Regions from separate parts of the Paraconexibacter sp. AEG42_29 genome, predicted to be linked through region 1. Evidence: riboswitches for the same ligand, from Rfam matches in the RefSeq annotation. Region 1 holds a riboswitch; each other region holds the start of a gene.
What was found. A riboswitch is a leader RNA that binds a small molecule or an ion and turns the genes downstream of it on or off. The one in region 1 is predicted to bind cyclic di-AMP.
Positions count from the first base shown of each region.

Region 2: another riboswitch for cyclic di-AMP. It lies ahead of DSM112329_RS20465 (peptidoglycan-binding protein); the one in region 1 lies ahead of DSM112329_RS17460 (peptidoglycan DD-metalloendopeptidase family protein).
Region 3: another riboswitch for cyclic di-AMP. It lies ahead of DSM112329_RS12265 (septal ring lytic transglycosylase RlpA family protein); the one in region 1 lies ahead of DSM112329_RS17460 (peptidoglycan DD-metalloendopeptidase family protein).

Region 1 covers NZ_CP114014.1:3,597,060-3,604,580, reverse strand. The annotation lists gene guaA (glutamine-hydrolyzing GMP synthase) at 1-329, shown strand, start outside; gene DSM112329_RS17460 (peptidoglycan DD-metalloendopeptidase family protein) at 1,121-2,341, opposite strand; cyclic di-AMP (ydaO/yuaA leader) riboswitch at 2,400-2,560, opposite strand; gene rplM (50S ribosomal protein L13) at 2,683-3,117, shown strand; gene rpsI (30S ribosomal protein S9) at 3,117-3,914, shown strand; gene glmM (phosphoglucosamine mutase) at 3,994-5,328, shown strand; gene DSM112329_RS17440 (holo-ACP synthase) at 5,482-5,856, shown strand; gene DSM112329_RS17435 (NAD(P)H-hydrate dehydratase) at 5,853-7,388, shown strand; gene DSM112329_RS17430 (CBS domain-containing protein) at 7,385-7,521, shown strand, end outside.
Region 2 covers NZ_CP114014.1:4,220,325-4,227,845, reverse strand. The annotation lists gene DSM112329_RS20485 (CocE/NonD family hydrolase) at 1-1,167, shown strand, start outside; gene DSM112329_RS20480 (mechanosensitive ion channel family protein) at 1,264-2,334, shown strand; gene DSM112329_RS20475 (peroxiredoxin) at 2,356-2,820, opposite strand; gene DSM112329_RS20470 (M20/M25/M40 family metallo-hydrolase) at 2,841-4,010, shown strand; cyclic di-AMP (ydaO/yuaA leader) riboswitch at 4,107-4,279, shown strand; gene DSM112329_RS20465 (peptidoglycan-binding protein) at 4,290-5,390, shown strand; gene DSM112329_RS20460 (DUF393 domain-containing protein) at 5,330-5,803, shown strand; gene DSM112329_RS20455 (TIGR00730 family Rossman fold protein) at 5,843-6,580, shown strand; gene DSM112329_RS20450 (phosphatidylserine/phosphatidylglycerophosphate/cardiolipin synthase family protein) at 6,550-7,521, opposite strand, start outside.
Region 3 covers NZ_CP114014.1:2,534,937-2,542,457, forward strand. The annotation lists gene DSM112329_RS12245 (NAD+ synthase) at 1-1,465, opposite strand, end outside; gene DSM112329_RS12250 (sigma-70 family RNA polymerase sigma factor) at 1,585-2,139, shown strand; gene DSM112329_RS12255 (hypothetical protein) at 2,180-2,839, opposite strand; gene DSM112329_RS12260 (amidohydrolase family protein) at 2,925-4,061, shown strand; cyclic di-AMP (ydaO/yuaA leader) riboswitch at 4,138-4,337, shown strand; gene DSM112329_RS12265 (septal ring lytic transglycosylase RlpA family protein) at 4,349-5,068, shown strand; gene dinB (DNA polymerase IV) at 5,206-6,267, shown strand; gene DSM112329_RS12275 (alpha/beta fold hydrolase) at 6,295-7,068, shown strand; gene trxA (thioredoxin) at 7,094-7,521, opposite strand, start outside.

The DNA.
Region 1 (7,521 bases):
CCAAGGAGCGCCTGGACCTGCTCCGCGACGCTGACGCGATCCTCCAGGACGAGATCCGCGGCGCCGGCCTCTATCGCGACCTGTGGCAGTCCTTCTGTGTCCTCCCGGACGTCCGCACGGTCGGCGTCCAGGGCGACGAGCGCACCTACGGCTACGTGGTGGTCATCCGCGCGGTGACGTCGGACGACGCGATGACCGCCGACTGGGCGCGGCTGCCGTACGACCTGCTGGAGCAGATCGCGGCGCGCATGATCGGCGAGCTGCGCGAGGTCAACCGGGTGGTCCTGGACATCACGTCCAAGCCCCCGGGCACGATCGAGTGGGAGTAGCGCTCACCGGCTGGGAACGCGCTCCCTCGCCCTGAAGGGGGCGTTGGGGTCGGTGGCGCCGAGCCTGGTGGGGCGCTGATGGTGCTGACGCCGCGGGGGGTTGGTGGCGGGCGGGACGAGTGGTGGATCGCGCGGGTCCGCGGAGGATTCGGCGGGGCATGTCCCCGAAACCCTCCACGCGTCACACGCCCAGCCGGGCTGTCCAGCTCCCGGACCTCCGCGCGCACTCCGCTCCCGCCCCGCCGGCTGCCACCCAGGACCACCTGCGGAACCGCAGCTCGCACGGCCGCCAGTCCCGATCGTGCCGTCCTCAGATGCCGTTTCGCGTTCTGTGAGGGTGCTCGCTTCGCCCTTTCGAGCGAGGCACCCTTGGCGCGGAGAGGGCCTTGCCTCGTTGGCGCTGACCCCTGGACTCGTGGACGGGACCTGCTGACCCCGAGCCTCGTGGCCGGGAGGTCGGTGGCGCTGACGCCGAGGACCGCCCCGTCGTGGCGGCTTCAGGAACTGCGGGCTGCTGATGGCGGTGGGCGCTGGCAGGCTGCATGGTCTCGGGTGCGGGGCGTGGGACGGGTGGCCGGCCAGGCGAACCGCGGCAGTCCGCGACCTTGCGCCCAGGTGCACGTCATACATGCACCAGCGCGCAAGGTCCCACCGCCCACCCGCGACGCCGACCCCGCCCACCACGGACACCAGTCCCGATCGCGCCGTCGTCAGATGCTGTGTCGCGTTCTACACGCCCATCGCTTCATCGCACGGGCACGACCTCTCCCTGCGCTGGACCACCGGTCCGCTCAGGACTGCTTGTCCCACCGCTTCAGGCTCGGGAGGGGGTCGAAGACCTTGCCGCCCGTGTACCAGCCCGGGGACTTCCACAGCTCGAAGTGCAGGTGGCAGCCGCTCGCGTCGCCGGTGTCCCCGACCTCGCCGATCGGCTGACCCGTGTAGACCGTGTCCCCCTTGACCGCGAGCGCCGGACCCTTCAGGTGCATGTACACGTAGTCCGTCCCGGTGCCCGCGCCGTCGATGACGATGTAGTTCCCGGCGTTGCCGTCGGTCCCGGCGAACTTCACCTTCCCGCCGCGCGCGGCGACCATCGGGGTCCCGCACGCCGCGAAGACGTCGTGGCCCTGGTGGGTGTGGCCGGTGCGGCCGGCGCCGAAGCGGGCGATGCCCTCGCCGTAGCTGTGCGTGCCGCGGATGGGGAAGATGTTCCCCAGGAACGTGAAGGCCGCGGAGGTCGGGACCGCCGCAGCGCCGGCGGCGGCGGTCTGGATGCGGAATCGGTAGCGGCCGTCGGACTGCACGCTCCCCTTTACCACGCCGGTCCAGGCGACCGACTGGACGGTGCCGCCCGGGGCGTCGAGCTCCCAATGGCCGACCACCGCTTTGTCAGAGATGCGCTCGAGGTCGAGGACGACGTGCTGCGGCGGGCCCTCGGGGACGAAGACGCTCACGGTCGCCTGGTGGGCGCCGCGGAAGAAGACCTTGCCGGTGTCCACGCGAGCGGTGGCAGGGCTCGACGCGCGCGCCGCGCTGAGCGCCATGGTCCCCGGGGTGAGGACGGTGATGGTCTTGCCGGTCGTGCGGGACGCCGCGCCCTCGGCGCCGCGGACCTGGACCGGTCCACTGGCTGCGCCGACAGGGAGAACCGCGTCGACGGCGTCCGGCGCGACGCGGACGGCAGGCGCGCTCGTGTCGTCCTTGCCGCCTTTGCCGCCCTTGAAGATCACGGTCCGGGCGCCGTCCATGGCGTCGCCCGTCACCCGCACGACCCCGCCCGGGCGGACGGTGTCCAGCCCGGCGCAAGCTGTCCGGCAGGTGATCAGGAGCGGCTTGGGGCGGGCCTTCACGACCGGGACCTTCGTGGTACCTGCTGCCGCGCTGCCGCTGACCGCCGGGTCGGTCAGCTTGCCGTCCGGGTCGGCCGTGACGCCGCCCCCTGTCTGCGCGGCCGCGGGCCCTGCGAACGCCACGGGCAGCGCGGCGAACGCGAGCAGACCCGTCCGCAACACGCGGAGGCGACGCCCTCGTCCGGGGCGCGGAGGGTCCAGCGGGTCATGCGGCAAGCTCAGCTCCTTGTTTGAACGGCCTACGGGGTGAGCTGACGGGCTCATGCGGTCAAGGTCCGCATTACCAGGCAAAATGCCCGGATTCGCCCCTGGAGCCAGGGCTCCGATGGGTCCCCCGCTCCCCTCGCGGCGGCATGCGAGGGGACTCGGCAGTCATGGATTGCGTCGGCAGGATACCCTGTGCGCAGGAAGGCCTGTCCCGGCTGCGTGTCAGAACGCGCTTGGAGCCACTCCGTCGCTACACTCCACCGCCGCCGCGCGCCGACAGCGCGGCCTCTCTCGCCGTGAAGACCTACGTCGCAAATACAACTGACCGTGAGCGCAACTGGGTGCTCGTCGACGCCAACGGGCAAACGCTCGGCCGGCTCGCGACCCAGATCGCCGACGCGCTGCGCGGCAAGCGCAAGCCCGAGTACACGCCCCACGTCGATACCGGCGACTTCGTCGTCGTCATCAACGCGGAGAAGATCAGCGTGACCGGCAACAAGCGCGCCGAGAAGCGGTACTACCGCCACTCGGGCTACCCGGGCGGCCTGAAGTCCCGCACCCTCGAGGAGATGCTGGAGCGTCGCCCCGAAGAGGTCATCCGCATCGCGGTCAAGGGCATGCTGCCCCGCAACCGCCTCGCCCGTAAGCAGATCACGAAGCTCAAGGTCTACGCCGGCGCGGAGCATCCGCACGCCGCGCAGAGCCCGACCCCGATGGAGATCAAGACCTGATGGCTGACGAGACGCCGAACGACGCGACCCCCGAGGAGACCCCGGAGGCCGTGGCCCCCGAGACTCCGACCGAGGAGGTCGTGGAGGAGACGCCCGCCGCCGAGGAGACCCCCGTCGCGGAGGCCCCCGCCGAGGAGGCCGCACCGGCACCCGCCGCCGACGCCGAGGAGCCCGTCGCCGTCGAGGAGATCGACGACGCGGACGACAGCGACGACGACGAGCCCGTCGCCCCGCGCGCCAAGCCGGCGATCCCCGGCATGGACCTCGAGATCGACATCGTCACGGAGGGTCAGGATCCCCTGGGCCGCGAGACGCTGTACGACGAGGACGGCGAGGAGATCATCCAGGACGACGACGACAGCGACGTCGTCGACGACGCGCCGATCGTCGCCAACGTCGACCTGTCCGCCGACGCGCGCTACCGCGCCACCGGCAAGCGGAAGACCGGCGTCGCCCGCGTCATCCTGAAGCCCGGCACCGGCGCCTACACGATCAACGGCAAGACGCTCGACGTGTTCTTCCCGCGGGTCACCCTGCAGCGGAACATCCGCCAGCCGCTCGAGACCGTCGGCTACGAGGACCGGATGGACGTCATCGCGACGATCCACGGCGGCGGCGTCTCGTCGCAGGCCGGCGCGCTGCGCCACGGCATCTCGAAGGCCCTGCTCGAGGCCGACCCGAACCTGCGTGGCGAGCTCAAGCGCCGCGGCTTCCTGACCCGTGACGCACGCGTCAAGGAGCGCAAGAAGGCGGGCCTCAAGAAGGCTCGTAAGAAGCCGCAGTTCAGCAAGCGCTAGGGGCACTCAGTGCCCTCGGGACTGCCGCGACGCCCGATGTGCGGGCGCTCGCCGGCGGTCCCCGCTTAGGAACACCAGTATGAGCAGCAGGAACCTGTTCGGAACGGACGGCGTCCGCGGCGTCGCGGGTGAGGTGCTCACGGCCGAACTGGCCTTGGCCCTCGGCCGCGCCGTCACCCTGGCCGCTGCGGCCGCCGCCCCGCGCGTCCTCGTCATCCGCGACACGCGCGAGTCCGGCGAGATGCTCGAGGCCGCGCTGGCCGCGGGCGTCACCAGCGTCGGCGGCGAGGTGCTGCTCGGCGGTGTCCTCCCGACGCCGGCCGCACCGCTGCTGCTTGCCCGCTATGGGTTCGATGTCGCCGCGGTCATCTCGGCGAGCCACAACCCGTACCGCGACAACGGCATCAAGTTCTTCGGCGCCGACGGCCTGAAGCTGACGGACGAGACCGAGGCGCGGATCGAGGCGATCCTCGCGGCCGACGCCGCGGGCGACCGCGTGGCTCCGGCCGGCGGGACGGGCCGCATCCGGCCGCTGCACGGCACGCACGAGGACTACCTGCGCGAGCTGCACACCCGCTTCCAGGCGCTCGACCTCACGGGTGTCGACGTCCTGCTCGACTGCGCGCACGGCGCCACCTACCGGGTCGCGCCCGAGATCTTCCGCCGCCTCGGCGCGACGACGCACGTGATCGCCGACGAGCCGGACGGGCGCAACATCAACGACGGCTGCGGGTCGACCCACGTCGAGGCGCTGGGCGCCGCCGTGGTCGCCGGCGGCCATCACCTGGGCTTCGCCTTCGACGGCGACGGGGACCGCGTCCTGGCCGTCGACCGCACCGGTGCCGTCGTCGACGGGGACGAGCTGATCGCGCTCGCCGCCCTGCACCTGCGCGCGCAGGACCGCCTGCGCGGCGGCGGCGTCGCGGTGACGGTGATGACGAACTACGGCTTCCACACCGCGATGGCGGCCGCGGGTATCGCGGTCGAGACGACCGGGGTGGGCGACCGCTACGTCCTCGAGGCGCTGCGCGACCGCGACTGGGCCCTTGGCGGGGAGCAGTCCGGCCACATCATCGACATGGACTTCGTCCCGTCCGGCGACGGCATCGCGAGCGCGCTGCTGACGCTCGAGGCCCTCGCCGGCAGTGATCTGGCGGACCGCCGCGGCATGGACAAGCTGCCGCAGAAGCTCGTCAACGTGAAGGTCGGGGACCGGGACGCGGCGATGACCGATGCGGGCCTGCTGGCCGCCGTCGCCGCCGAGTCGGCAGCGCTGGAAGGCCGCGGCCGCGTGCTGGTGCGCCCGTCGGGCACCGAGCAGCTGGTCCGCGTGATGGTCGAGGCACCGACCGCCGACGAGACGGACGCGGTCTGCGCCCGCCTGGTCGCGCTCGTCCCCGGCGCCTTGTCCTGACCCTCCCGCTCTCGCGCCTGTCGCGACCCTCGCCGCCTCCCACACGCCGAAACCCGTTTCTCATCACCCAGTCCGATGCCCGTCGGGTCTCGGCGCCGAGAAGAGGGGCGGCGATGCCGCGCGGCGGGGTGCGTCAATAGGCTGGCGCCGGGTATGAGCGTCGGCATCGGACTTGACCTGCTGGACATCGACCGCCTCGAGCGCGCGCTCGAGCGGCGCCCGCACCTCGCCGGCCGGCTCTTCACCGATGGGGAGCAGGCCTACGCCGCGCGACGGGCACGGCCCGGTCAGCACCTGGCCGCCCGCTTCTGCGCCAAGGAGGCGGTCACCAAGGCGCTGGCGCTGGACGTCTTCCGGCCGCTGGAGATCGAGGTCCGCGGCGGCGGGAGCGCCGAGGTCGGGATCATGCTCAGCGGCGAGGCGGCGCGGATCGCCGCCGAACGGCACCTCGACGTCCGTGTCTCGCTGACCCACACACCGACGACTGCGGGCGCGGTCGCGATCGCCCACGAGGTGCCGGCCGGATGACGAAGCTCCCTGACTGGCTCGCGCCGCTGCCCGGCTCGGCCGCGATGCGCGCCGCGGACGCAGCCGCGATCGACGCCGGCACGCCCGGCATTGCGCTCATGGAGCGTGCGGGCAGTGGGCTGGCGATGCTCGCCGGCCACCTGATCCCGGATGGCCCGATCGCCGTGCTCTGCGGCAAGGGGAACAACGGCGGGGACGGCTTCGTCGCGGCGCGCCTGCTTCATGCCGCCGGCCGCGATGTGCGGGTCTTCACCACATCTGCCCGCGAGGACTCCACCGGCGACGCGGCCGAGAACCTCGCGCGGCTCGCGCTGCGCCCGCGCCCGTTCGACCTCGAGTCACTGGACGGCTGCGCCGGCGCGATCGACGCGCTGCTGGGGACCGGCGTCACGGGCGAGCCCCGCGGTGCCGTCGCCCGCGCGATCCGCGTGCTGCACGCCTCCGGGATCCCCGTCATCGCCTGCGACATCCCGTCCGGCGTCGACGCCGACACGGGCGCGGTCCCCGACCCAGACACGGTCGTCCACGCTCGCGCCACCGTGACCTTCGGCGCCGCCAAGCCCGGGCTCTGGATCGCACCCGGGAAGGCGCACGCCGGCAACGTCAACGTCATCGACATCGGGGTCCGCGCGGAGTCGGGCGCGACGGTCGGCCTGCTCACCGACGACGAGGTGCTCGAAGCGCTGCCCTCCCGCGCCGCGGGCTCCACCAAGTTCACGGCCGGCCACGTCGTGGTCTGCGGCGGCTCGCCCGGCATGACCGGGGCGGTGTGCCTGGCCGCCGACGCGGCGATGCGCGCGGGCGTCGGCTACGTCACGGCCTGCGTCCCGCACACGCTCGAGCCGGTCTTCGAGATCAAGCTCACCGAGGTCATGACGCGCGGGGTCCCCGAGCAGGACGGGCGCCTGGAGGCGGACGCTGCGGGGCCGGTGCTGGAGGCCGTGGACGCCCGCGACGGCGTCCTGGTCCTCGGCGGCGGGCTCGGGCGGACCGACGGCGCGCTCGCCTGTGCCCGCGACGTCGCCCTCAGGGCGACCGGCCCGCTCGTCCTGGACGCCGACGCGATCGCGGCCTTCGCGGGCGACGCCGACGCCCTCAGCGCCCGCACCGGGCCGACGCTGCTCACGCCGCACGCCGGCGAGCTGGGCCGGCTGCTCGGCGTCACGAGCGCCGAGATCGAGGCGGCGCGCCTCGAGCACGTGGTCGACGCGGCCCGGCGCACCGGCGCGATCGTGGTCCTCAAGGGCGACGACTCGCTGATCGCCACCCCCGACGGACTGGTCGCTGTCAGCGAGGGCGGTGCCCCGGCGCTGGCGACCGCCGGCACCGGCGACGTCCTCGCCGGTATCTGCGGCGCGTTCCTCGCGGCGGGGCTGGAGCCGTTCCAAGCCGCCTGCGCCGCGGTGCGCGCTCATCTGCTGGCCGGACGCGCGGCGGCCGCGCCGCACGGACCGGACGGCGTGATCGCCAGCGATGTGATCGCGGCGCTGCCGGGCGCGATCTCCGGCGCGCGGTACGCTGGGCGCTCATGAGGACCGTCGCCGAGATCATGGATGCCGACCCCGTCACGGTCCGTCCCGAGACAGACGTCGAGGGCGTCCTGCGGACCCTCAAGGAGCACGAGCTGCCGGGTGTCCCGGTCGTCAACGAGGGCGGTCGCCTGGT
Region 2 (7,521 bases), 620 kb from region 1:
GCGCTCACGCCGCCGTCGATCGCGCTGCTGCACGCGCGGGACGTCAGCACCCTGGTCGGCCGGATCACCGCACCGACCTTCCTCACCCAAGGCACCCCGGACACCCTGCTGACGTTGCGCCAGGCGATCGCGAACCACGCGATCCTCCGCCGCAACGGGGTCCCGGTGAAGATGCTCTGGCACTGCGGTGGCCACGGCGCGTGCCTCAGCAACCCCGGCTCCGAACCCCACCGCATCGAACGCGCAGTCCTCGCCTGGTTCGCGCGGTACCTGCAGCGCGACCCGCTCGCGGAAACCGGCCCCGGTTTCGAGTGGGTGTCCCAGGACGGCGTCTGGCACAGCGCGCCCGACTACCCGCCGGCCCCCGCCCCGGCCACGTGGGCCGCCCGCGGGGCCGGGACGCTCGCGATCACCCCCGGGGTCGGCCCGGGGAACTTCGTCACGTCGGCGCCGTCACCCCTCGCGCTCAGCGTCCCGCTGCCGCCGCCGACGGAGGAGCTCGACGTGGTCGGCCCGCCGCAGCTGACGCTGGCCTACCAGGGGGCAGCGCGTGGCGGCCCATCGGTCCCCGTCTTCGCCCAGCTCGTGGACCTCGACTCGGGCACGGTGGTCGGCGGCCAGGTGACCCCGCTGCCCGTCGTGCTCGACGGTGCGCCGCGCACCATCAGCCGCGACCTGGAGACGGTGGCGCTGCACGTGCGGCCGGGGGCGCGCTACGCGCTGCAGCTGATGCCCGCCAGCTCGCTGTTCCGCGCGCAGACGGCCAGCGGCACGTTCACCGTCACGCGCGCCGACGTCACGCTGCCGGTCGTCCAGCCGGGCCTTCAGGCCCCGCCGCCGCCCGCGGCGTCGGTCCGGGCCGCCGAGGGTCGCGTGACGGTCACGGTCCCTGGTGTGGTGCGGGCTGCGCGCGGGAAGCGGGCGTTGCAAGTCCGGCTGCGCGCCGACGGCGTGGCGCTGCGGGCGGCCGACGTCCGCGTCATCGATCCGTTCGGTCGTCGCGTGGGCACGCTCGTCATCCGCAGCCGGGTCCGCGCCGGGGCCGCGCGCCTGGTCCGCGTGCGGCTGGCAGGGAAGCTGCGACGGGTCCGCTACCGGGTCGCTGTCCGGTACACGACGACCGCGGGGCGCCATGGAACCGCTTCGCGGAGCATCACCCTGCCCTGACCGGACGATCCGCCGCCCAGGTGGGTTACACGTCTCATGCTGACGTGATCCGGGGTTTTCGACCTGGCGCGATCGGCAACGACCTACGGAATGGGTTTGTCCGCTGTCCTGTCCCCGTCCGTGTCGCTGGCCGACGTCTCCGTCCGCCGGATGGACTCCGTCTGCGGTGACGATCCCCGTTTCTGGTGCCGGACGCTGCTGAACGCGACCGACAACCGGACGCTGGCCACGCTCGGCGACACGATCATCGGGACGCCCCTGCGCATCCTCGGGATCCTGCTCATCGCGTTCATCGCGAACCGCCTCGCCCGCCGAGGGGTCCGGACGCTGCTCGCGCGCCTGCAGCCCGGTGCGCTGCAGCTCCCTGGCCGGATCCACCGCCGTCGCCGCGGCGTCGACGAGGACGGCGCCCCCGCCGCGCGCAGTCGCCCGATGGCGAGCGTCCTGGCCTCGACCGGGGAGAACAACCTCCGCAGCGAGCAGCGGATGGACGCGCTCTCCGGTGTCCTGCGCTCGATCGTGTCGTTCGTCATCGGCCTGATCGCCGGCTTCATGGTCCTCGGTGCCGTCGGCATCGACCTCCGGCCGCTCCTGGCCGGCGCCGGCATCATCGGCCTCGCCGTCGGCTTCGGCGCGCAGTCGCTCGTCAAGGACTTCCTGAGCGGGATCTTCATCCTGGTCGAGGACCAGTTCGGCGTCGGCGACATCATCGAGATCGACGTCGACGCGGCCGGCACGGTCGAGCAGGTGTCGCTGCGGACCACGCGTCTGCGGGCCGTCGACGGCACCGTCTGGCACGTCCCGAACGGCCAGATCGCGAAGGTCGGCAACAAGAGCCAACTGTGGTCGCGGTCGCTGCTGGACGTCGAGGTCTCCTACGACACCGACATCGAGCACGCCAAGGAGGTCATCCAGGCCGCCGCGGACCAGGTCTGGAAGGAGAAGGACTCCGTGCTCGAGCAGCCCGACCTGTGGGGCGTGGAGGCGCTGGGGGCCAGTGGCGTGACGCTGCGCCTCGTCGTCAAGACCACGCCGGCCGAGCAGTGGCGCATCAGCCGGCTCCTGCGCGAGCGCATCAAGGCGGCGTTCGACAAGGCCGGGATCGAGATCCCGTTCCCTCAGCAGACAGTCTGGCACCGGCCGGCGGAGGACCCCGCCGCACCGTAGGCCGATCCCGCGTGCCCGCGCTCAGGCGGCGGCGGGCAGGGCGTCCAGCGCCTTCTTCAGGTCGTCCACGTCGTCGTAGGTCAGCGACAGCGGATTGCCGTGCTTGTGCGCGACCTTGCCCTGCTCGTCGATGATGAACACGGTCCGCTTGGCCATCTTCAGGCGCTTGGCGAAGATGCCGAACTGCGCCGCGACAGCGCCGTCCTCGTCGGCCAGCAGCTCCGTCTTCAGGCCGTGCTTGGCGACGAACGCCTCCTTCGACGCCACCGTCCCCGTCGAGATGCCCACGACCTTCGCGTTCAGCGAGGACATGTCGGCCTCGTGGTCGCGGTAGGAGCAGAACTGCTTGGTGCAGACCGTCGTGTCGTCGCCCGGGTAGAAGAGGAGGACGATGCGCTCACCCCGGTGCTCGGAGAGCCTGAAGGTGCCGCTGGTCCCCTCCAAGGAGAAGTCCGGAGCCTGGTCGCCGACGTTCACTGAACCCATGCCCCTACTTTACGAAGAACATGGATGACTGGCTCAACCTGCACGCCGCCCGGATCGCCGCCTCCGCCCGACAGGACCTCGCGGCGCTCGTCGCCGTCTCCTCGCCGTCGGGGGACAGCGCTGCCGCCGACCGTGTGATCGACCTTGTCGTCGACCGCCTGCCGGACGGCGCCGTGATCGAACGGCCCGCCTGCTCCACGCCCCACCACGCCCGCGACCTGATCGCGCGGATCTCCGGGACCGGCCGCGCGCGTATCGTCCTCGTGGGCCACGTCGACACGGTGATCGCCCACGACGAGCACGCGCCGCTCGCCGCGGACCCCGGCGACCCCGACCGCCTCGTCGGGTCCGGCAGCGTCGACATGAAGGGCGGTGACGTCCTCGCGCTCGGCGTCCTCCACGCGCTGGCCGCCCGCCCGGACGACATCGCCGAGGCCACGCTGCTGCTGGTGACCGACGAGGAGTGGCGGCTCGGCGAGTTCGCCCACGGGCCGCGCTTCGCGGGCTACGACGCCTGCCTGTGCTTCGAGGCGGGGGAGCTGGACGCCGCCGGCGACGACGGGGTCGTCGTGCGCCGCAAGGCCGCGGGGACGATCCGCGTGACCGCTGCGGGTCGGTCCGCCCACTCGGGCACGAGCCCGGACGACGGGCGCAACGCGCTGCTGGCGCTCGCCGCGACGGCCCAGGCGATCGCCGCGTGCCACGACCCCCACGGCCCCGACCGGGTGACCGCCGTCCCGACGGTGATGCACTGCGGCGGGGCGTTCAACGTGGTCCCGGCGGCCGGGGAGCTGATCTGCGACGTCCGGGCCGACCGGCTGAGCGCGTTCGCGGCGGTGCTGGCCGCGGTCCCGGCCGAGGTCGGCGGCGCCACCCTCACTGCGCAGAACCTGCGTCACTGGCCCGGGATGGACCACCGGGAGTCGATGGCGCCGATCCTCGCGGACGCCGGGGCCCGGCTGGGATCGCCGATCACCGCGGGCAGCCGCGGCGGTGCGAGCGACGCCAGCCACTTCGCCGCCGTCGTGCCGCTCTGCGTCGACGGCCTGGGGCCGCTCGGCGGCCTCGCGCACGCGCCCGGGGAGTACGTCCTGGCGTCGTCGCTGGAGCGTCGCGCGCGGGTCGCGCTGGCCGTCGCGGACGCCGTCATCGCCGCTGTCGACGCCGGCCGGGGAACTCCTGCGGACTAGGCACACCTGCGCGCAAGCCTTGAAACGGGGCTTGCAGGCGACTTCGGGAAACCTCGTGGCATATCCGCGCGGTCTTCTGTAGCCTTCCGCGCGTCGTCATTGCACAAGCCGAGTCGATCGCAGCCCGCCTGCGTGAGATCGGGGGAACCAGTCGGTCGCATGCTCTTCCAGGTGCGGCCATGGGGCGAATCGTCACTTCACCGTGGCGTAGGGCAGCTCTTTCAGCCCGAGTCCGTCAGCTAACCCCGTAGGCACCCGAAAGAGCGAGGTCTCATCCCCGTGCTGCATCGTCGTTATCGCCGTACCCGCGTCACCAAGTCGCAACCCGCCTCACGTCGTCGTCTTACGCACCTGATCTGCGCGCTCGTCCTCGGCTCCTTCGCCGGGCCGGCGCTGCTCCCCGCCGCTCCCGCCCTCGCGGCGAACAAGCTCGGCGACCGCTCGCTGCGGATGGGGGACAAGGGCAAGGACGTCAAGGAGCTCCAGCAGCTGCTCGTCCAGGTCGGCATCAAGACCACCGTCGACGGCACGTTCGGCGCCGGCACCAAGAAGGCCGTCCAGCGCTTCCAGGGCATCGCGATGCTCGACAAGAGCGGCACCGTCGGCCCCAAGACGATCGACGCCCTGCGTCGCTCCGCGGCCGGTGGCAGCAAGGCGCAGTACGACGGCGGCGGTTTCAGCACGACGTCGGGCAGCACGAAGAGCCTCGGCGACCGCATCCCGGTCCGCCCCGGCATGAGCGGCCACGACATCAAGGTGCTGCAGGACTTCCTCAACCGCGCGGGCTTCAAGGTCTCGGTGGACGGCGAGTTCGGCAAGGGCACCACGACGGCCGTCAAGAAGTTCGAGAAGGCCAACAAGCTTCCGCAGGACGGCGTGGTCGACGCCCCGGACATCGAGGTCCTCCGCGGCCAGGCGTCCGCCGGTTCGGACGCGACCGCAGCGGCCCAGCCGCTGAAGCTCGGTCCCGGTGACCGCGCGACCGTCGGCCCCGACGGCCTGGCCATCGCCCCGGCGTCCGCCCCGGATGCCGTGAAGCAGATCATCGCCGCGGGCAACAAGATCGCGAAGACGCCGTACATCTACGGCGGCGGGCACGGCAAGTGGGAGGACAAGGGCTACGACTGCTCCGGCAGCGTCAGCTACGCCCTCCACGGCGCCGACCTGCTCGACGCCCCGCTCGTGTCCGGCGACTTCCCGTCCTGGGGCGAGAAGGGCCCGGGCCAGTGGGTCACGATCTACGGCAACGCCGGCCACGTCTACATGGTCGTCGCCGGCCTGCGCTTCGACACCTCGGGTGCGAAGGAAGACGGCAGCCGCTGGCACAAGAGCAGTCGGCCCACCAAGGGCTACGGCGTCTCGCATCCGGTGGGTCTCTGACGCATCAGCTTCTGTACGACGCGGACTGCGGCTTCTGCCGCTGGACCGTCGTGCAGATCCTCGCGTGGGACAACAGGGGGCGGCGCGGCCTTGAGCCCGTCGCCATCCAGTCGCCTCGCGGTCAGGAGCTCCTGGCCCCGATCGCTCCGGCCGATCGTCTGAAGACCGCGCACGTCGTCGCGCCGGACGGGTCGATCCGCTCCGGTGGGGACGCCGTCAGCGTCGTCAGCGGGGTCCTGCCCGGGGCCGCGCCGTTCGGCCTGATCGCGAAGCTGCTCCCGTGGCTCGTCCGCGGCGGGTACGGCCTCGTGGCGCGCAACCGCATCACGATCAGCAAGGCCGTCCCGAAGGCGCGGAAGGCCCGCGCCGATGCCGAGCTCGCGCGCCGTTCGGCGCCGGGCACCACCGCCTGATCACCTGCCCGCCGGTTCCGGGCGGTAGCCTCGCCTGAGATGACGGAGCGCCCGCACGACCCCATCGCCCACAGGGCCCGCACCCCCGACGAGGAGCTGCTCGCCGCCGAGCTGCCGACCGTCGAGGGGCAGTACACCGACGACCAGCGCGTGGAGCGCATGGCCGCCGAGATCACGATGGGCTTCGACCGCCTGCGCGGCACCACCCGCGCGGTCTCGATCTTCGGCTCGGCCCGGATCCCTGCGGGCGATCCGATCTACGAGCACGCGCGCGAGGTCGCCCGGCGCCTCGGCGAGTCCGGCTTCAGCGTCATCACCGGCGGTGGGCCCGGCATCATGGAGGCCGGCAACCGCGGCGCCCAGGAGGCGGGCGCGCGGTCGATCGGCCTCAACATCGAGCTGCCGTTCGAGCAGGGCGGCAATCCGTACCAGGACGACGCGCTGCTGTTCCACTACTTCTTCACGCGGAAGATCATGTTCGTCCGGTACGCGGGTGCGTTCGTCGTTTTCCCGGGCGGTTTCGGGACGCTCGACGAGCTGTTCGAGTCCCTGACCCTGATCCAGACCGGCAAGGTCGCCCACTTCCCCGTGATCTTCGTCGACAGCGCCTACTGGAGCGGGCTCTTCGACTGGATCCGCGACCAGCTCCTGACCCGTGGGCTGATCGCCGCCAAGGACCTCGAGCTGCTCCACGTCACCGACGACGCGGAGGAGGTCGTCGCCATCTGCGAGCGCGCGATGGGGCTTCAGTGGGGGACGAGCACCGGCGAGGGGTAGCGCGCCCGGAGCGCGTCGACGAAGGTCGCCAGCTGCGTCGCGATGGCCGCGTCGCGGATCTCGACCACGTTCTCGGCGTTCAGTTCCCCGGAGCGGCTGAGGTTGAAGGACCCGATGAACGCCGTGTCGTCGGCGACGGTCACCTTGGCGTGCATGTAGTCGTGGACCGACCCGCGCCCGTACGGCGCCGACGGCTTGCCGGTGAAGTGCGCGCCCGCCAGCACGCGCTCGAGCAGCGGCGCCTTCCAGGCGGACGCGGGGTTCTGCCGCCACTGCTGGAACACCTGCAGGATCTGCGTGGCGTCGCAGACGCCGGCGATGTCGACGCGCTCCTCGGCGACGACCTCGGCGAGCGTCCCCAGGATCGGGCCGGCGGTCAGGACGGGTGACGCGATCCGCACCCGCGTGCGCGCACTCCCGATCGCCTTCGCGATCCGGTGGCTCAGCGCCTCGCCGCGGCCGGGGCAGAACCACGCACGCACCGCAGCACCGCCGACGTCGACCGGCGGGACGTCGAACGCCCCTGAGCCCTGCACGCGCTCGCTCGCCCACAGCTCGTCGAAGTTGCGGCCGAACGCCTCGGCGACCTGGCCGGACTGGATGGTCACGATCGCGTTCTCCTGCAGCGTCCAGGAGTCGAGCGTCCAGTTCGTCGACCCCGTCCACACCGCCTCCCGGTCGCGGACGACGTACTTGTGGTGCATGAGGTCGGGCTCCCCCGGGATCGCCTTCAGCGGCAGGCCCAGCTGCTCGAGGATCGCGGGGGCGGTCGACGGGGGCGGCGGGAAGCGCCGCGTCGGGGGCTCGTCGTCGCCGTTGTAGGCGATGCGGACGACGACGCCGCGGTCCTTCGCGGCCCGGAGCGCACCGGCGACCGCGTCACCCACGGCGCCCGGCAGGCGGACGTCGTAGAGCGCCAGGTCCAGCGAGCGGGTGGCCAC
Region 3 (7,521 bases), 1.1 Mb from region 1:
ACGGCGGCCGCGAGACGATCGAGTCCGGGACCGGATCGCTCGCGTCACGCGCGCGACGCCACGCGGTGAGCTCGTACACCAGCGTCTTGGGGACGTCCTTGATGACCGCGAAGCCGCCCGCGCTGTCCCCGTAGAGCGTGGAGTAGCCGACGCTCATCTCGGACTTGTTGCCGGTCGTCAGGACGATCCAGCCGAACTTGTTCGACAGCGCCATCAGCAGGTTGCCGCGGATGCGCGCCTGCAGGTTCTCCTCGGTCAGGTCGGGCTCGCGGCCGGCGAAGACCTCGCCGAGCAGCGCCTCGTAGGTGAGCATCGGCTGCTCGATCGGCAGGTCCAGGCACTGGACCCCCAGGTTCGCGGCCAGCTGTCGCGCGTCGCCCTGGGTGCCGTCGGAGGAGTAGCGCGAGGGCATGACCGCGACGCTGACCCGGTCGGCTCCGAGCGCGTCGACGGCGATCAGCAGGACGAGGGTCGAGTCGACCCCGCCCGAGAGGCCGAGGACGACGCGCTGGAACCCGTTCTTGGCGATGTAGTCGTGGACCCCGAGCACGAGCGCCTCGTAGACCTCCTGCACGGCGGGCGGGCGGACGGCGATCGTTCCGGCCTGCGCGTGGCTCGTCGCCGGCGCGAGGACGTGGTCGGGTGCCGCGGTGGTGAAGGTGCCGCCGTGCTCGTAGACCGGCGGCTCCTCGCGGGCGGCCAGCCGCGGGCGGGTGTCGTGGAGCCGGGCGCTGCCGGCCGCGTCCGTGTCGACGTCGCACACCAGCAGCGCGGGCCGGAACTGCGGCGCCCGGGCGATCGGCAGGCCGTTGTGGTCGACGACGACGGACGAGCCGTCGAAGACGAGCTCGTCCTGGCCGCCGACGAGGGCGCAGAAGGCGACGGCCGCGAGGTTGTCCCGTGCGCGCTGCGCGAGCATCGTCTCGCGCGCGGAGGCCTTGCCGGCATGGAAGGGCGACGCGGAGATGTTGAGGATCAGCCGCGCGCCGGCGAGCGCCTCCGGGGTCGCCGGTGCACCCGGCATCCACAGGTCCTCGCAGATGGTCAGGCCGACGGTGACGCCGTCCACCTCGATGACCATGGGCATGGTGCCGGCCTGGAAGTAGCGCAGCTCGTCGAAGACGCCGTAGTTCGGGAGCCGGAGCTTGCGGTAGATCGCGCGGACGCCGCCGTCCGCGATCACGGCTGCGCTGTTGTAGACGTCGTCCGCGCGCTCGGGGAAGCCGACGACCGCGACGATGCCGTGGGTCTGCGCGGCGATCGCCTCGAGCTCGGCCCGGGCGGCGGCCAGCAGGTGCTCCTTGAGCAGCAGGTCCTCGGGCGGATAGCCGGTGATCGCCAGCTCGGGGACGAGGATGATTGCCGCCCCGGCGGCGCGGGCATCCGCGATCGCACCCTCGATCAGGGCGCGGTTTCCGGGCAGGTCGCCGACGGTCGTGTTCAGCTGGGCGAGGGCGATCCGCATGGGCGCGGGATTGTCGCAGCATCGACTCATTGAAGACCTTGTTCATCTTGTGTAAGGTTGGGTAACAGCGTGTTGAAGGTTGCTACCGCTTCCCCTCACTTCCATTGGATTCCGCCGCCATGAACCTTGCCGATCACACCACCTTCTCCCGCGCCTACGACGAGCACCACCGTGGCGTCTACGGGGCCGCGTACCGCATCCTGGGCAACCAGGCCCAGGCTCAGGACGTCGTGCAGGACGTCTTCGTCAAGGTCTGGCGCAGCCCGGCCAAGTTCGACGCCCGCCGCGGCGAGCTCGGCAGCTACCTGCGTCTGATGGCCCGCTCGCGCGCCCTCGACCTGTGGCGCGAGGGCCAGGCCGCGGGTCGCGCCGGGGACCGGCTGAAGCTCGTCGTCGCCCACGACGAGGCCCGCGTCGAGGAGCGGCCGTCGGCGATGGTCGAGCGCGAGGGCGACCGCTCGGCCGTGCAGGAGGCGCTGCGGCAGCTGCCCGAGGCCCAGCGCGAGGCCGTCGTCCTGGCCTACTGGGGCGGGCTGACCGCCGACCAGATCGCCAAGCGCGCCGGCGTCCCGCTCGGCACCGCGAAGAGCCGCATCCGCCTCGGGCTCACCAAGCTCCGCGACGACCTGCTGGCCGAGGGCCGCATCGGCGCGCTCGTGGCCGACGCCGCGTAGCGCCCGGCGGCCCCGTCCATGCGGGGCGCCCGTCCGTCTCTCAGTTGCGGGATGCGCGCAGCCGCTTGGCCTCGAGCTCGATCCGCTCGCGCGTCGCCCCGTCGATCGGCAGCTGCAGCCGCAGGTCGCACGCGTGCTCCGCGTTCGCGAGGTCGCCGGCCAGCCAGGCGTCGACCGCGAGCCCGTTGAGCAGCGCGAAGGCCAGCTGATGTCCGCAGCGGCGCACGAGCGGGGTCGGGACGGCGTCACCGGTGAGGATCGGCCGCGCCGGATGCGCGAGGTCGAGCGCGACGGGGCCGGCCGGTCCTGTCGGGCCGCGGAAGACGAGCAGGTGCTCCTTGCCGCTGGCACTGACGCCGAACCGCAGTCCCGCGCGCGCTGCGACCTCGGCGCCGATGACCACGAGCAGGAGCGGGTCGGCACGCAGGTCGGCGACCGCCATGTCGACGCGGAACGCGCGGGTGCCGTGGCCCGTGGGGGCGCGGTCGATGTCGCACAGGGCCGCCCGCAGCGCGGTCGCCTGCGCGAGCGCGTCCTGGCCGCGTGCCGGCATCGCCTGCAGCGCGCGAGCGTCGAGGTCGTCGTCGACGCGGCCCGTGGTCGTCGCCCCGAACTCGGCGGCGAGGGCGAGCAGCACGTCCCCGAGTCCCGGGCAGGCCTGTTCGGAGATCGTGGACAGGAAGCGCGGGCGCGGGCTCATGAATGCCGACCCTACCAGTTGGTATTAGGGATACCTAACGAATGACGCCAGGCCGGCCGACGCAGGCGGCCAATAAGCTGGCCCGATGCCCGTCAACGGACTGCCGCAGGCGCGGTCGATCGCCGCGCTCCTGCGCGAGGACACCGGCGACCTCACCTGGCGCGACGCCCACCTGCACATCGGTCACAACGATCCGGACGGGGTGAAGGGGACGCTCGACGAGATCCTCGAGGGGCTCGACGCCGCCGGGCACGCAAGCGGGCTCGTGTATCCCATGCACGAGCCCGGCGGCTACCCGCCGGCCAACGACATGATCGCCGCGCAGGCAGCCGCATCGGCCGGCCGGCTCGACTGGCTGCTGCGCGTGGACCCGAACGCGGAGGGCGCCCTCGACGAAGCGCGACGCGGGTTCGCGGCCGGCGCCGCCGGCATCAAGCTCCATCCCCGCAGCGACGCGTTCGGGGTCCCGCACCCGGTCGTCGAGGAGCTCGTCGCGCTGGCCGGGGGCCGACGCGCCCCGGTCCTGCTGCACGCCGGGCGCGGGATCCCGAACCTCGGACTGGCCTGCGCCGACCTGGCGCGGCGCTACCCGGAGGCGCGGATCGTGCTCGCGCACGCCGGCATCAGCGACCTCGGGCTGCTGGCGGGCGCGGCGGCCGAGCTCCCGAACCTGCTCTTCGACACCTCGTGGTGGCTCGCGCCCGACCTGCTGGCGCTGGTGACGAGCATCCCGCCGGGTCAGATCCTCTACGCGAGCGACATGCCGTACGGGCCTGGGCTGATGGCTGCGTTCCTGCTGCGGCGGTGCGCGCGGCAGGTGGGCATCGACGGCGCCGCGATGGCGTCGATGGCCGGTGGTCAGCTCGCGCGCGTCATCGCGGGGGCGGACCTCGAGGACCACGGGCCGGCGCGGGGCGAGCACGGCCTCGGGCCACGCCACCCGGCGCTCGAGCGCGTCATCGCCCATGCTGCCGCGGCGGTGCACGTCGCGATCGCCGAGGCCGACCCGACCGAGCCGCTCGCGCTGGCCCGTCTGGGTTGCCAGCACGAGGCCGGCGCGGACCTGGCTCCGCTGCTCGACCTCGTCGACGGCCTGCTGGCGCTGGCGCTGCGCCAGTACGCCGAGGCGCCCGACGAGCGGTTCGCGATCATCCCGGCGGTTGCGTCCGCGATCGCGCTGGCCGCCACGCCCGGCGTCGCGGTGCCGCGCGCCCCGATCTGACGCACGGCGTCGCACCTCATTGCTGTGTGACCAGCAACACACAAGCTGCAGTTGCGTTCGCTACGCTGAGCGAACAACTGTTCGATCGCCGAGTCGTCTCCCATCCATGCGGGGACGAGCGGGGGACCCACTACCGGGGCTGCGCAGAGCAGAACCGGATGGGGCGAATCGCCGGCTCTCTGCCGGTGTAGCGGCACGACCACGACACGCACGGTGCGTGACGGGTGGTGTTGCGAGCCCGACAGCTAACCCCGTAGGCGACATGACACAGAAGGAGGTCGACCTCCATGAGGCCGACGAACATGTCCCGTGCCCGCCTGACGGCCGGCGCGACAGCCGTCTGCGCCACGCTCGCCGTGGTGCCCACCACCGGCGCAGCCGATACCACGCGCGCCGCATCATCCGCGAAGGCCACCGGCGGTGCTGCGAAGCAGCAGACCAAGCGCGAGCGAAAGCGCACGCAGGCCAGCGTCTGGGTCCAGCAGGTCGGGCGCAACGTGACCATCGGGCGGACCACGTCCGTCCGCGGCAAGCTCCAGCCCTCGCTGCGCGGCCGCGTCGTGCGCCTGCAGGTCCGTCGCGGCAACGGCTGGTCGACCGTCGACCGGACGCTCACGCGTCAGGGCGGCCGGTTCAGCTTCGCCTACAAGCCGCAGCGTCCCGGGGTCCTCACGCTGCGCGTGCAGTTCCCCGGCGACCAGTTCGACAAGCGGACCGCGCGGGCGGCCGGCCGGATGAACGTCTTCCGCCGGGCGTACGCCTCGTGGTACGCGCTGTACGGCAACCCGCTCGCCTGTGGCGGCACGCTCGGCTACAACGAGCTCGGTGTCGCGCACAAGACGCTGCCCTGCGGCACCAAGCTGACGCTCCGGTACCGCGGCAAGTCCGTGCGCGTGCGCGTCATCGATCGCGGCCCGTTCGTCGGCGGCCGCGAGTTCGACCTCACGGGCGCCACCAAGCGCGCCCTCGGGTTCGGCGACCTCGGGACGGTCCTCGCGACCAAGTAGGGCCGCGGCTGCGCGCCGCCGCGACCTGCGGCGGTCTGCGCGGCCGGACCCGACATCACCCCGGGACGACCCTTCCGCATGGTGCGAACGTCTGTTCGCACCATGCCGTCCTGGGCGGCACGTAGCCTGTGACGCGCGTGCCCCCGGTCATCGCCCACCTCGACATCGACGCGTTCTACGCGTCGGTGGAGTTGCTCCGGCGCCCTGAGCTGAAGGGCCGGCCGGTCGTCGTGGGCGGATCCGGGCCGCGGGCCGTCGTGACCACCGCGAGCTACGAGGCGCGCCGGTCCGGCGTCGGCTCGGCGATGCCGATGTCCCGCGCGCGCCGCCTGTGCCCGGAGGCGGTGGTCATCCCGCCCGACTTCCCGGCCTACCGCGAGCAGTCGGCCGTCGTGATGGGCCTGGTCCGCGGGGCCGTCGACGAAGTCGAGGTCATGGGCCTCGACGAGGCCTACCTGGACCTCACAGGCCTGCTCTCGCCACGAGCGAGCATGCGCCGGCTGGTCACGCAGATCCGCGCGGCGACCGGGCTCGACGCCTCGGTCGGCATCGGCCCCAACAAGCTCGTCGCGAAGGTCGCCTCCGAAGCCGAGAAGCCCCAGGGGTTCGTCGTCCTGACCCGCGAGCAGGCGTGCGTCCGGTTCGCCGGATCCCCGCCGCGCCTCGTGCCGGGGATCGGCGCCAAGACGGCGGAGCGGCTGGACGAGCTCGGGATCACGACGCTCGCCGCGCTTGCTAAGGCCGATCCGGACGTGCTCACCGGCGCCTTCGGCCCGCGGCAGGGTCCGTGGCTCGCCGCGCGTGCCCGCTTCGAGGGCTCGACGCACGTGGAGGCCGTCCGGGAGGCGGTGTCGGAGTCCCGCGAGACCACCTTCGACGTCGACATCACGGTGCGCGACGAGCTCGAGGCGCAACTGCACCGGCTCGCGGACCAGCTGTGCAAAGGGCTGCAGAAGCACGAGCGGGCGGGGCGGACGATCGCCATCAAGGTCCGCCTCGACGACTGGACGACCGTCACGCGCGCCCGCACCATCGCGCACGCGACGAACGAGGTCGAGCACGTCGGCCAGGTCGCTCTCGAGCTCCTGCGCGAGTACGCCCCGCCGCGGCCGGTGCGGCTGCTCGGGGTCCGGGTGGCCTCGTTCGGCGGGACCGAGGAGCCGGCCCCCGAGCCCGTGCAGCTCGCCCTGCCTGTCTGAGCCTGGGCGTCGGTAGGGTCGCCGCCCATGGACCTGCACTTCACCCGCGGCGGCACCGGCGAGCCCCTGCTCCTCATCCAGGGCATGAGCGGGACGCACAAGTCCTGGGGCGACGAGTTCCTCACGGCGCTCGCGCCCGACTTCGACGTCGTCGCCTACGACCACCGCGGGATCGGGCTCTCGCCGGCGGTCGACGAGGGCTTCTCGATCGTCGACCTCGCCGACGACGCCGCAGCGCTCCTGGACCGGCTCGGCTGGGAGTCCGCGCACGTCCTGGGCATCTCGATGGGCGGCATGGTCGCGCAGGAACTCGCGCTGCGCCACGGCTCCCGCATCCGCAGCCTGACGCTCGGCTGCACGTACTGCGGCGGACCGCAGTCGGTCATGACAGGGCCGGAGACGATGCAGAAGCTCGGCGCCGCAATGACCTCCGGCGACCGCGAGCTGGCATTCCGCGCCGGCTACGAGTGCAACGTGTCAGCGGGCTATCGCGCCGACCCGGCCCACTTCGAGGCGTTCCGGCAGATGGCCCTCGCCGCACCGGCGAAGGTCGCGACGATCATGCTGCAGATGCAGGCGATCGCCGGGCACGACACGAGCGCACGCCTGCCCGGGGTCGACCGGCCGACGCTGGTCCTCCACGGCACCGAGGACCTGATGCTGCCCGCAGCCAACGGCGAGCTCATCGCGTCGCTGATCCCAGGTGCCCGGCTCGAGCTGTGGGACGGCGTCGGTCACATGTTCTGGTGGGAGCAGCCGGAGCGCAGCGCGGCGGCGCTGAAGGCCCACGCCCTGGGCTGAGGGCGGGCCGGCCCTGCCCGCCCCGTTAGTAGAGCGCGGCGGCCAGGCGCTTGCGCGTGTCCCGTGCCAGCGGGTCGTCGACGCCGAGCTCGTCCAGGACGCCGACCACGATCGCGCGCAGCTCGTCGCGCTGGGCCGGGAAGCGCTGCACGCGGTCGATGAGCAGGTCGAGGGCCTCCTCGCGGCGCTCGTCGTCGAGCGCCGTCAGCGCGGCACCGAGGTCGAGCTCGGGATCCGCGGCCAGCCGGATGCGGGCGATGAGCCCGTCCGCCTGGTAGCTGCCGCGGACCTTGCCGAGCACCTCGAGCGCCGCCGTGTCCTCCCCGCGGCCCAGAAGGATGTGGGCCAGCGCCAGCGAGGCGTCGGCCCGGCCCGGCTCGGCTGCGAGCGCGCCGCGAAGGCTCTCCTCGTCCCCGGCGGCGACCAACACCGCCGCCTTCGACGGCACGAGCT